DNA from 3 places in the Paenibacillus rhizolycopersici genome. Region 2 is predicted to be linked to each of the others. Evidence: riboswitches for the same ligand, from Rfam matches in the RefSeq annotation. Region 2 holds a riboswitch; each other region holds the start of a gene.

Region 1 (4,198 bases), on a different contig from region 2:
GTTCATCAAGCAGCACCAGCTCGGGCTGCTGGGCCATCACTTTCCCGAGCGCTACCCGCTGCCGCTGCCCCCCACTCAGCACGCCCAGCGGACGATGCTCGAGCTCCTTCAAGTCAAGGCGCTCCATAATGCCGTCGATGAGGCGGCGGCCGGCCACCGCCCCTCCTATCTCCCTGCCGCGCCAGTCCTGATGGGCGAATCGGCCCATCTCTACGACCTCGCGAACCGTGAACGCGACGGACGGAAGCCCGTCCTGTTGGAGAACGGCGACTTTACGCGACAGTTCCTTGCGGGAGTAGGCCGTCAACGGACGCCCCTCCAGCGCAATCGCGCCGGAATCCGGTTGTTCCACACCTGAGATTAGGTTCAGGAGGGTCGTTTTGCCGCTGCCGTTTGGACCGATCAATCCCCAAAACTCGCAGCGGCCGACCCGCCAATCCACTTCGTTCAGCACTTCGAGGCGACCAAACGCCTTCGCAACTCCCCGCACCTCGATCAACGCAGCTCCTCCTCTCTCTGCTTTTTCTTCCGGTACAGCAGATACCCAAAGAAAGGCGCTCCCACAAACGCGGTGACGATGCCCAGCGGAATTTCTGTAGGGGCCAGCAGAGAGCGGGCGGCCAGGTCGCTCCACATCATGAATATCCCCCCACCTAGCGCGGACAGCGGGATGATTAGGCGGTAATTCGGTCCGGTGATCAGTCGGATCATATGCGGAACGACCAGACCTACGAATCCGATCACCCCGGACACCGACACCGCAGCTGCCGTCATCAGCGTGGCGACGAGCAACACGGCCAGTTTGGTCCGTTCCACAGCCATCCCGGAGTGGGAAGCCTGACGTTCACCAAGAGCCAGCAGGTTCAAATGCTTGGCCCGGCTCCACAGGAACAGGGCCCCCACCAGCAAATACGGCAAAAGGATGGCCGTATACGACCATCCGCGCAAGCTCAAACTGCCCATCGTCCAATAATAAATCTCATTGATTGTTTTTTTCGACATCGCCGTTAAAAAGGACACGACCGCCCCTAGAAAAGACTGCATCACGACGCCGGACAAGACCAGGCTTTCGATGGGCAGCTTCCCGTTCTCCCGGGCCAGCCAGATCACGATCCATAACGTAACCGCCCCGGTCACGAAGGCGATCATCGGCAACGTAAAGATGCCAAGCAACGAAAACTGCCATCCGAAAAAAATCAGCACAGCCGCACCGATCGCCGAACCTGACGATACCCCTAACGTAAAGGGATCCGCCAGCGGGTTGCGCAGCACGCCTTGAAAGCCTGCGCCCGCCACGGCGAGCGAAGCGCCAACCAACATCCCGAGCAGCACGCGAGGCAAGCGAACCTGCACGACGATTTGCTCTGCCGCAGCGCCCCAGTCCGGCGTAATCAAGCGGCCAAGACCCGGGAGCCGATGCAGCAGGATGGCCGCAATATCCCCTGCCGGAACATAGACAGAGCCAATGCCGATGCAGAACAGCAACGTCACCGCTAGCAGAACGAGTCCCGCCGCCCCATATCCGGCTAATCTGCCGCGCGTCATGGCTGGATCAAATCCGGATGAATCGCTTTGGCGACTTCGATTAGCCCTTGTGTCACGCGAGGACCTGTACGACTAAGCAGATTATCGTCCATAGCAATGATCCGATTCTCCTTCACAGCCGATATTTGGTCCCAGCCGGAACGGCCTTTGATGATGTCAGCCAACGTCTTGTTGTTCTCGTCAATTACGCTTTTTGCATACAAAATGACATCCGGGTTCGCTTGAATAATCTGCTCTTCATTAATCTCGGACCATCCCTCAACCTCGGAAGCAACGTTGATGCCGCCCGATAACGTGATCATTTCATCCATAAATTCACCTTTACCGACTGTCCAGCCTGGGGAAAACTCGATGTACACCTTTTTCTTCTGATCCTCGCTCAGCGAACCCACCGCATCAGTAACGGTTTGGACCTCCTGCTTCATCTTCCCGACCACTTCGTCCGCTTCGGCCTGGTGATTCGTGATTTTGCCAATCGTTTGAATATGCTCCATAACCGCATCGATCGTTTTCGGATTGGATTGGAACACTTGAAGTCCCATATCCGTCAGGCTTTTGACCGTCGCCTCATCAATGAGACTAGCTGCCAAAATGAGATCCGGCTGCGCCGCCACGATCGCTTCAACGTTCACCTGGAATCCGCCCATCCGCGGTTTGTCCTTCACCGCTTCCGGATAGTCGTCCAAATCGGATACGCCGGCGACTTGTTCATTAAGCCCAAGAGCAAACAGCACTTCCGTCTCTGACGGCGCCAGCGAAACCATTCGTTCCGGCGCTGCGTCAAACGTGAACTCCTTGCCGGTGGAATCCGTTACGGTATAGGGATAAGTCGTCTCCTGTGCGGCTGGTTGATTCGCTTCAGCATTTGTTCCCGCGTTTTGCGTCTGCTGTGTCGCCTCCGCAGCGTTCCCCGTTCCTTGATTCACTGCGTTGTTACCGCAGGCAGCCAGCACCAGCAGCAAGGCCAACAAGCCCAAGCTTGCGATTCGTTTCCAGTTCTTCATCTCCAAATCTCCCCTTTTTGTTCATTCCAGTTGGTAAAGAATCGCCTCGTGCTTCAGCGGTACGTTGTGCAGCCGGATTTCAAGTCCAGCCGAACACCATCCCGGCAACAAAGAAAAACCCCTATCCTAGCGGATGGGGTTACGTCTACAAAGTCATGCCGCGCGCCGACGAAGTGGAGAGCTCCACAGTCTGGCGCCAAGCCATGATACTCTTGGCAGAACGTTATCCTTTCCTCGAAGGACCGTCTTGATTTCCCGTGGCAGGTCTCCTGACTTCCAGGTATCGACGAAAGCTCGCCTTCCCATCTCCCTCGCGGGCGACAGTGGCATCGTGAGCTCGTCCCTGTTTACAGTGGCGGGACCGTGCCGGATTTGCACCGGCTTCCCTTTTAACCCGAAGCGGCACGGCGTTCTTCACCGCTGCTTCAGGACCTACGGGCACAATTTGTACGCTTGTCTTAAGGCTTTCTTCTCTATTGGATTATAGGGGAAAAGCGGGAAACTGACAATATCTAATCCGCTTCGTCATGTCTTCGACTTCACTCCAGAGACAAATCCGCTCCCAGGACGCCAATCGCTTCGCCGCCCCGACGGATGGGCACGGCAAGCGTCATGCACCGTCGTTTCGTAATCGCTGAGATATACGCCTCGGAGACGACCGTTTCCCCGGCAAAAGCACGGCGGAACCATTCCCGACCTTTGGCGTTCAGCAAACCAGCCTCCGGGATGGACACGACAAAGGATCCGTCCTCACGGTTTGACCAAGCTGCTTCAAGTCCCGGTTCCGCGGCCAATAGCTCCTCCAGAGCGGCTCGGTGTCCAGCCGGTTCCATCGCCAGGAACCGCGGCTGATCGGCTGCCTTAAGCAGCTTCCGGGCATAGGCCTGTCCCAACGCCACCGCTTCCTCGCCTCCGGCGGCCAAATCCGTCCCCGAATGCACGGAGTTAAGCGAAACCATCAGTTCGCCTTGCGCCCGGTCGAGCCCCACGACTACGGTCTGCAGCTTGGAAATATGCTCCCGTTCGGACTCCATTCGAGACAGCGCCCCCTCCACATGGATGATGCTTCGATTCAGTGCTTCATGCACCTCACCCAGCATGGCTTCCATGTTACGCGTCAGCTCGGCTTGCTCCCGGCTTCGCTGCCCTGTCTCGGCAACCAGTCCATTCACTCCGGCCACTTCCTCCGCGATGAAACGAATATCCTCACCCATTCGCTTCATCAGGGAAATGCCCTCCAGCGCCGAGTCCCGGCCGCCTTTCAGCGTGGACTTCACGCGGTCCACATCCGCGGCAATCTGCCGGAACAACGGAGCAGAGCGGCTGATCGCTTCGGTGCTTTGGTCCGCCAGCTGACGCATACGTACGGCTACCACGTCGAAACCTTTGCCTTGAGCCCCCAAACGGGCCGCTTCAATGGATGCGTTCAGCGCCAGCAAAGCCACCTCCCCGGCGATCTCTTCCAAACTCCGGTACAGCGCGCCCAACTTCCGCGTATTCCCCTCCAATTCCTCCATCGGCCCGGCAATCGATTCCTGGGAATCGGCCAACGAACGGATCGTGCCATCCGCCGCTTCAAGCGCCCCAGCCATGCGCACCGCTTCGGCCCGGGTGTGCTCGCTGCGGCTTAGGAGATGCTCTGCGGCGTC
Region 2 (4,198 bases):
TACCTTAGCCTCATCGACGGTCTCCAACCAGGATTTATTTTTCTTATGGACAAACGTTGTTATCCAATGTTCCTTGTCGTGCATGACCGATTGGCCGACGAGCCCCTTCATCTTCAGAAAGCCAAGCAATGGCGTGGGTTTGAAGGTGGCGTGCAATACGAAGATATCGTCTTTCCCCAGCGTTTTTACGGTGTCCATGATCATCTGGAACGGCTCCATTTTACTCTTGAGCTGCTCCCGGACGTCCAATTCAACGATTTTGGCATCTTGTCGTTCCATTGAGCTTCACCTCTTTCATCAGATTGCAATCGGGTTATCGTTTCTTAATGGCTCATCGCCGGTGCTCCATTATCCTTGCCATCTCGAGTCACCCGCAGGATAGCGGTAGCCCCCAAATAAGCGTCGTTCAGTTGATGGGTTAAAATCGGATAATCGCCTTCTTCTGTGACGGTAAACTCGACAACTGCACCTCCACCCGCCGGAAGCAACACGGTTTGCATGCCGTACAGCTCGTTCTTTGGGTTACCATCCAGATAGACGTGATCAAAGGTGGTGCCGACCACATGGAAGGAAGATACATGGTTGGGGCCCACATTCACAACGTAAAGCCGAACCTTATCGCCAATCTTGGCGAGGAAGGGATGTTCTTTTAGCGTGTGGTCATCGCCGTTAAATACGACATATTCCGGATCGCCTTGTTGGAAAGCATCCATATCGTTCTCCGCGTACCATTCGCTTTGGACGATCGTATATTCCTGATCGATATCCGCATCCGTAGGGTAACCGTCCTTCGGTTCGACGATGATCATCCCATACATTCCGTTGGCTACGTGAAGCAGCACTGGACTTACTCCGCAATGGTACATGAACACGCCGGGTGTATCGGCAGGATAGGTAAACGTTCCTTGCTCGTCGGGCATCACCTCGACGAACTTCTGGCTGGGAGCGGCATGGACGGCGTGAAAATCCATCGAATGCGGCATATCAGGGTCTAAATTGTTGAGCGTAAATTCCAGTTGATCGCCTTGCTTTACGCGCAATACCGGGCCAGGTGCCGTGCCGTTAAACGTCCAGGCATTATAGGTGACGCCTTCCGAGATCTCAATGTCGGTTCGTTGAGCGGTCATCTCGATGTGTACGGTATTCCCCTCGCGATGGACGACCGGCTCGACTGGCGGATGATTGATATGCGGCGCTTCCTCATGAGGAGCTGCTTCACGGACTGGAGGCTCCTCTGAAGGGAACGCAAACCAGGCGGCTGCGATCATGACCAGACCGGACAAACCTAGTAAGGACCACTTCAGAATGTTCCGAGATTTCATGAGTCATTCCTCTTTCTGTCGTTTATGTGTAAGCCCATGGCATTCTTGTTTGATTAGTTTCATCGTACGATGGGTTTGGGAGTCGAATTGTGATATTAATCACTTGAAAGTTGTCGAAAATGTTGTCATAAATATTTAAATTCCGATGTGTTTGGTATTGTATTCGCCTGGGACATCAAGTAAGATGGGAGGTATATTCCAACCGAATATCGCGGAAATAGGTGTTCCGGCCTTGCTTGGCCGGAGCTTAAAAGGGAAGTCCGGTGCAATGCCGGCGCGGTCCCGCCACTGTAACGGAGGAGTCGGATGCATCGAATGCCACTGGTGATCAAGTCACCGGGAAGGCCGCATCCGGCGATGATGCCGAAGCCAGGAGACCTGCCTATTTCAACGGCACTGCTGTACCTACGGGAGATAGGGAGGTGTTAAAGATGCAAGCCATCGAACAAATGATCGAAGGTCCTCTTTAGCCTATGTTGCTATCGGGGACCTTTTTTGTGTTGCAAACTATGGGTGTCATCAAGCCAAACGATGAGGAGGAAATCAACTTGGGGAACATGAACATAGTTAGCGGAAATCTGGGATATCCCAGAATCGGCGGACAACGGGAATGGAAGAAGCAAATTGAAGCCTATTGGGCAGGGAAAATTGCAGAGTTAGAGCTGCATGATCGATTGACGGAAATTCGGATGGGTCATCTTCGTTTACAGCGGGATCGGGGGATTGACGTAATCCCGGTCGGTGATTTTACCTATTACGACCACGTATTAGACACTGCGACGATGTTCGGACTGATACCGGAGCGGTTTGATTGGAACAGCGACAAATTGCCACTGGATCTATATTTCGCCATTGCTCGAGGGAACGACCAGGCGGCGGCTAGCGAGATGACGAAGTGGTTTAATACCAACTACCACTATATCGTGCCTGAACTGGGGTTCAGGGAACCGCAGGTGGTCGTCAATCGGCCGCTTATGGCTTATTTGGAAGCCAAACAGGAGCTGGGCATAGAAGGTAGACCCGTGGTGCTGGGGTTGTTCACCTTGTTGAAATTGTCTAAAGGGGAGACCGCAGGCCAAGTCGATGGCTGGATCGAAAAATTGCTGCCCCTATATGTACAGGTATTACGGGAGTTGGAAGCGGCTGGCGCCACATGGGTGCAAATGGACGAACCGGCTTTGGCCGTCTCTCTAACCGAAGAGGACGTTCGCCGGCTTGACTTGATTTATCGGACGATCGCCCGGGAAGTCCCTGATCTGCGGATCATGCTGCAAACGTATTTCGATGCCGTCGAAAGGTACGATTCGCTTGCAGAACTGCCGGTGCATGGTTTGGGACTGGATTTTGTGCACGGCCGGGACGGGAACCTGGAGGCACTGCGTCGATACGGATTTCCTGCAGGCAAGACACTTGGTGCAGGGCTTATCGATGGACGGAATATTTGGCGTACAGATTTAGACGAAACGCTAAGCCTGTTGAAAGAGATTTCTATGTTAGCCGGAGAACCGGGGTTGATCGTGCAGCCTTCCTGCAGCTTGCAGCACGTCCCGGTATCCGTGGCGGGCGAAGAGCGCTTATCCCCGGTGTTACGCGAGGCACTGGCGTTTGCCGAGCAGAAGCTGGAGGAGCTAACGAGCTTGTGCAAGGCGGCAAGCAGTGAGGGACCCGAACCGGTGCAGTTCGCGGAGAACCGCCGTGCACTGGCCGCACTCGCCGCAGATCCGGCCCGGAGCCGTGTTGCGGTGCGGGCGGCGGCGGTGCAGGCTGCTGTAGCCCCGGCGGAGCGAACTAGCGAGTTTGCACAGCGGCGGCTCTTACAGCAGGCGACATGGCGGCTTCCGTTCCTGCCCACAACGACGATTGGCAGTTTCCCGCAGACCGCCGAGGTTCGGGCTGCCCGGCAGAAATGGCGGAAAGGCGAGTGGGACCAGGATAGATATGAGGAGTTCATCCGAACGGAAGTCCGCAAATGGGTCGAGATCCAGGAGGAACTTGGGCTTGATGTGTTGGTGCACGGCGAGTTTGAACGCACCGATATGGTGGAATTTTTCGGTGAGAAGCTGCCGGGCTTTGCATTTACGCAGGGGGGCTGGGTTCAGTCTTACGGTACGCGTTGCGTCAAGCCGCCTGTGATCTACGGGGATGTCGAGTTCGCCAAGCCGATGACCGTCAAGGAAACCGCCTATGCCCAAAGCCTGACGGCTAAGCCGGTTAAAGGGATGCTAACGGGACCGATCACGATCTTGAACTGGTCATTTGTTCGAAGCGATCTATCCCGGGAGCAGGTCGCCTATCAAATTGCTTTAGCCTTACGTAAGGAGGTCGAAGCGTTAGAGCAGGCCGGTATCGGGATGATCCAGGTGGACGAGCCCGCCTTGCGCGAAGGTCTCCCCCTCAAGAGGAAGGATTGGTCGAACTATCTGGACTGGGCGGTAAAAGCGTTCCGGGTGACTACCTCCTCGGTCTTGGATACAACGCAAATTCATACGCATATGTGCTACTGCGAATTTGAAGATATCCTGGAGGAGATCCGAGCGTTGGACGCCGATGTCATTTCGATCGAAACCTCACGCAGCCATGGCGAGTTGATTCACAGCTTTGAGAAGCAGACGTACCCGCTCGGGATTGGCCTTGGCGTTTACGACATCCATAGCCCGCGTGTACCAACCGAAGCCGAGATGGTCTCTTTGATCGAGCGCGCGCTTCAAGTGCTGGACCCGGGATTGTTTTGGATCAACCCAGATTGCGGATTAAAAACCAGAGGGCAAGAGGAGACCGTCGCCTCCCTGCGGCAAATGACAGTGGCTGCTGAACAGGTTCGCAAAAAATACAAGCAACTGTAATTGACAAATGATTAGTTACCCTTTATCATAACT
Region 3 (4,198 bases), on a different contig from region 2:
CGCCAAGGATCGATAAGCCGCTTAGCAGGGGGTTATTTTTAACGTCATGAATGATTTCGGCTTCGCGTTCCAAAGTAAACGGTTCGCCGTAATCGAAGTTCCAGGTCTTCGGGCTGAAGCAGCCCTTGCAATAATGACGGCAACCGCTGATAAAAATCGCCGCCCTCAAGCCTTCGCCTTCATTAATAGATTCGGGATAGTAGCCGCAAAGATTCATACGTCGTGTTTGACCCGGTCGCGCACTTCCGCTTGTTTGGCTGCATTAAACCGCGTTTGGAAATCGCCGGTCAGGTAGCCCGTCACCCGGCGCAAGCGGCGGATATGCACATCGTTCTCATGCCTGCCGCAGGAAGGGCAGGTTGCCCCGATAATCCCTTCGAAGCCGCAAGCCGAGCACCGGTCGATCGGATGGTTGATGCTGAAATAGCTGACCTGCTGCTGCAGGGCGAATTGCACGATTTTCAGGAACGCTGCCGGGTTGCTGCGGGCATTGCCGTTTAGCTCGATATAAGAGATCGCACCCGCGTTGCAAAGCCCGTGAAACTTGGCTTCCAGTTCAATTTTTCGCGCGGCACTGAGGTTGTAGTAGACCGGGATATGAAATGAATTCGTGTAGTAATCGCGATCCACGACTCCGGGTATCGGGCCGTATACCGCACGGTCCCGTTTAGTGAATTTGCCGGACAGGCCCTCCGCCGGGGTGGCGAACAACGTGATGTTCAGATTATGGATTTCGCTTTGGCGGTCGCAATAGTCGCGCATGTAGGCGATCAAATCATACGCTTTCTGATACACCGCTTCGTCTTCGCCGTGGTGTTTGCCGTACATGGCCTTCATGCATTCGGCCAAGCCGATGAATCCAATGGACAAGCTACCGTGTTTGAGCAGATCGCCAACCGCGTCGTCCGGTGCCAGCGCCTCGCCGCCCTCCCAGACCCCTTCACGCATCATGAAATCCGAAGCCTTCGCCTTCTGAGAGGCTTGGATGTTGAAACGGTGCAGCAGTCCCTCCAGCGCGATATCCATATAATGCGTCAGCTCCCGGTAGAAGCCGCGCTCATCGGCCTCCTTGCGATGGCCCAATTCGATCCCGTGCTCAAGGCCTATTTTGACGAGGTTTAGCGTATTAAAGGATAGATTTCCTTTGCCGGACAGATGGTTCCGTCCGAAACGGTCGGCCAGCACCCGGGTGCGGCAGCCCATCGTAGCGAATTCCGTATCCGGATTCGTCGGATCGTAATACATCAGGTTCAGCGGGGCATCCAGGTTGGCGAAATTCGGATACAGCCGTTTGGCTGAGCATTCCGCCGCTTTCAGGAACAGGGAGTAGTTCGGTTCCCCTGGATTTTGATTGATCCCTTGCTTGCATTTGAAAATCTGAATCGGAAAAATCGGCGTCTCCCCGCTGCCTAGCCCACGCATGGTCGCGGTGAGCAGGGAGCTGATTACCAGCTGTCCTTCCGGCGAGGTGCAGGTTCCGTAGTTAATACTGGTGAACGGGATTTGTCCGCCGGCCCGGCTCGACATGGTGTTTAGGTTATGGACCAGGCTCTCGGCCGCCTGCAGCGTTTCGCTTTCGGTTTCCTTTAACGCATATTTGAAGGCTTTCGGATACCCGTCTCGGAGGTCGCTGCGGCTCATGGCAATGTCGCCCAACTCGGCGCTGGCATCGCCTTCCTCAAAGTAATCCAACCCTTTGCGGAAGTACTTGGCGAATGATTTGGCCACGTACGGGGCGAGATCGAAGTCCAGTTTGTTCGCGGATACGCCGCCGTATTGGGAGTTTTGCTGGGATTGAAAAATGATCGCCACCAGCGCCATCGCCGTCATGATGGAGGATGGCGGGCGTACGCTGCCGTTCCCGGTATTGAAGCCTTCGCGCAGCAGCTTATCGAAAGGGATAAAGATGCAGTTGGTTGTGCCGATGGCGTATTGGTCCAGATCGTGGACGTAGACAATATTGTCCTGGATGGCTTGGACCAAGCGGGCCGGCATCACGAAATGGTTTGCGTACCATTTAGCATACTCGCTTCCGAATTTACTCATCTTGCCGGAGAAGCTCTCCCCGTTCAAATTGGCGTTCTCACGCAGCACCTCGAGATTTCGACTGTGCACGATTTCCTCGCCTAATTGAATGACTTCATCCAGCAAGGTGTCTCGGCCGGTATACGTCTGGTTTAGCAATGCCATAACAAAGTTCTCCTCCCGATAAACTGAGTTTTTACTTCATATAAAAGGGCATGTCCAACCCGACGAGGGTGGACATGCCCGAATGCGCTGCATCATAACGATCACGTTGGGCATAGAAATAGAAGCCCTAAGGTTCAGCGGCAAGCGGACACCATCCCTGTTCCTCGCAGGTTTTCCGTCGGTGTCTTCCAAACGGGCAGGTCTCCTGGCTTTCGGGTCATTGCTGACGCCTTCCCGCAGCTTTAGAATCAAGCCGCAGTGGCATAAAGGTCAGACGAACGGCTGGGCCTTCAAGACGATTCGATGAACGTTTCGTCTCTAGCGCCTAGCTACCGATTACAGTGGCGGGACCGCAGCGGCTTTGCACCGCACTTCCCTTTTAAGGTCCGGAGGCTTGTCCGCCGGATCACCCGTTCACACTATATTTTGTTGCGTTGATCTAAGGATAGCCCAAGATGTTGTGTTTGTAAACCGAATTTTTACCATGTAAATGACCTGAAAACGTCGTGAAAATCTCCAGTCCTTATAACGATGCGGAGAGTGGGGGACGAGGGAGAATTGTGAACATTTATGAATGGGACTGAGGAACTAGGAGGATGGTTGGGGGGCGGCAACTGTTTTTCGAACGGTGTTGGCTAACGGACTGAGAAGTCGTTATTTCTGCAATTTCTGACGAATAAGAAATCTAACGGACCCCAAGGCCCTTATTTGGTGCGAAGACGTATAAATGGGGCAGATTCTAGGCAAATAGCGGCTCCAAGGTCCGTTAGAAAGCGAAGTTCGGATTCCCGGGACAAATAAGGTCACTACAGTCCGTTAGAGATCGGTTGATCTTCAAGTGCAAGGATGGGTAGAATGGAGGTAGGTTGAATAACAAGCTCGTGATTGAAAACAAAACCACTACCAGAAAGAAGGGATCGATTATGGCCATCGCTGAAGTAACCGTCATTCCGATCGGAACGGGTAGCACCAGCCTGAGCGCTTATGTCGCTGAGTTGCATCGGGTGCTGGAGAAGCAGACGGGAATTACGTTTACCCTAACCTCAATGAGTACGATTATTGAAGGGCCGTTGGACGACGTGTTCGCCGCCATTCGTGCCATCCATGAAGCGCCGTTCCAGTCGGGTGCCGGCCGCGTGTCGACGTCGATCAAGATCGACGACCGCCGCGACAAAGCCAGCTCCTCGGAGCAGAAGCTGCGCTCCGTTCGCGAGAAATTGTAATTACCAAGCATTGGCGCTTGCATTATTTTGAAAACGAGTTATAATAATTTTTGTTCGCTAAAAACGAACTTGCTGGTGTAGCTCAGCTGGTAGAGCAACGCATTCGTAATGCGTAGGTCGGGGGTTCGAATCCCTTCACCAGCATCCTTAATGCAAGTGGAAACGCGCCCTCCGAGGTTTCGGGGGGCGCGTTTTTGCGATTAAAGTCAAACTTCTGCCGGAAAGTTACTCAATCCCCTTATTCCTCCCACTTGGAGTGAAGGACATGATGGCAAAAGTTCGGGCGTTGATAGCCCGGAAGAAACATCTCGCACACATCGGCGTTCATCGTACCGTATGTCGTTTCCGGTTTGTGCTTGAAGCCTTCCCAGAATGCATGCAAGATGTTGTGTTTGAACTGGTCGCGAGGAAAAGCTTCGACGACTTGCTTCCGCACTTCTGCCGGAATGAAATCAAAGTTCTTCCCGACGACGTCATAACCGACGCCGAAATTCATCAGAGCCGCCTCGGTTTCCATGTATTCCACGATTCCGACGGTGGTGTGCAGGGCAACCGCATTCCATACCAATCGAATGGATTCTTCCGGAATGCCGCGGCTTCTCAGAAAGTCGCGGGCCGCATTCGCCCCATCGACCTCAAAGCGTTTGTCCGGGCTTCGGAAGGCGGGTGTCAAGCCGAGATCGTGGAAGAGCGAGCTGATATAAAGCAACTCGGCATCGTATTTGACTTGACTCGAATTCCCCTTCATCGCCGCAAACAGAAAGACGCGGTTCGAGTGGTTCCAC

Evidence for each region. A riboswitch is a leader RNA that binds a small molecule or an ion and turns the genes downstream of it on or off. The one in region 2 is predicted to bind cobalamin.
Region 1: it holds a riboswitch for cobalamin, as region 2 does, so the genes downstream of both, IM700_RS02275 (ABC transporter substrate-binding protein) here and metE (5-methyltetrahydropteroyltriglutamate--homocysteine S-methyltransferase) in region 2, are expected to answer to the same signal.
Region 3: it holds a riboswitch for cobalamin, as region 2 does, so the genes downstream of both, IM700_RS02485 (anaerobic ribonucleoside triphosphate reductase) here and metE (5-methyltetrahydropteroyltriglutamate--homocysteine S-methyltransferase) in region 2, are expected to answer to the same signal.

What each region holds. Positions count from the first base shown of each region.
Region 1 covers NZ_JADCNN020000001.1:522,213-526,410, reverse strand. Annotated here, with positions in the region: gene IM700_RS02285 (ABC transporter ATP-binding protein) at 1-499, opposite strand, end outside; gene IM700_RS02280 (FecCD family ABC transporter permease) at 496-1,545, opposite strand; gene IM700_RS02275 (ABC transporter substrate-binding protein) at 1,542-2,549, opposite strand; cobalamin riboswitch at 2,792-3,001, opposite strand; gene IM700_RS02270 (methyl-accepting chemotaxis protein) at 3,089-4,198, opposite strand, start outside.
Region 2 covers NZ_JADCNN020000013.1:10,282-14,479, forward strand. Annotated here, with positions in the region: gene IM700_RS14640 (DUF2249 domain-containing protein) at 1-279, opposite strand, end outside; gene IM700_RS14645 (multicopper oxidase domain-containing protein) at 324-1,322, opposite strand; cobalamin riboswitch at 1,525-1,722, shown strand; gene metE (5-methyltetrahydropteroyltriglutamate--homocysteine S-methyltransferase) at 1,880-4,165, shown strand.
Region 3 covers NZ_JADCNN020000002.1:28,572-32,769, reverse strand. Annotated here, with positions in the region: gene nrdG (anaerobic ribonucleoside-triphosphate reductase activating protein) at 1-217, opposite strand, end outside; gene IM700_RS02485 (anaerobic ribonucleoside triphosphate reductase) at 214-2,190, opposite strand; cobalamin riboswitch at 2,369-2,619, opposite strand; gene IM700_RS02480 (MTH1187 family thiamine-binding protein) at 3,114-3,413, shown strand; tRNA gene IM700_RS02475 (tRNA-Thr) at 3,485-3,557, shown strand; gene IM700_RS02470 (HD domain-containing protein) at 3,652-4,198, opposite strand, start outside.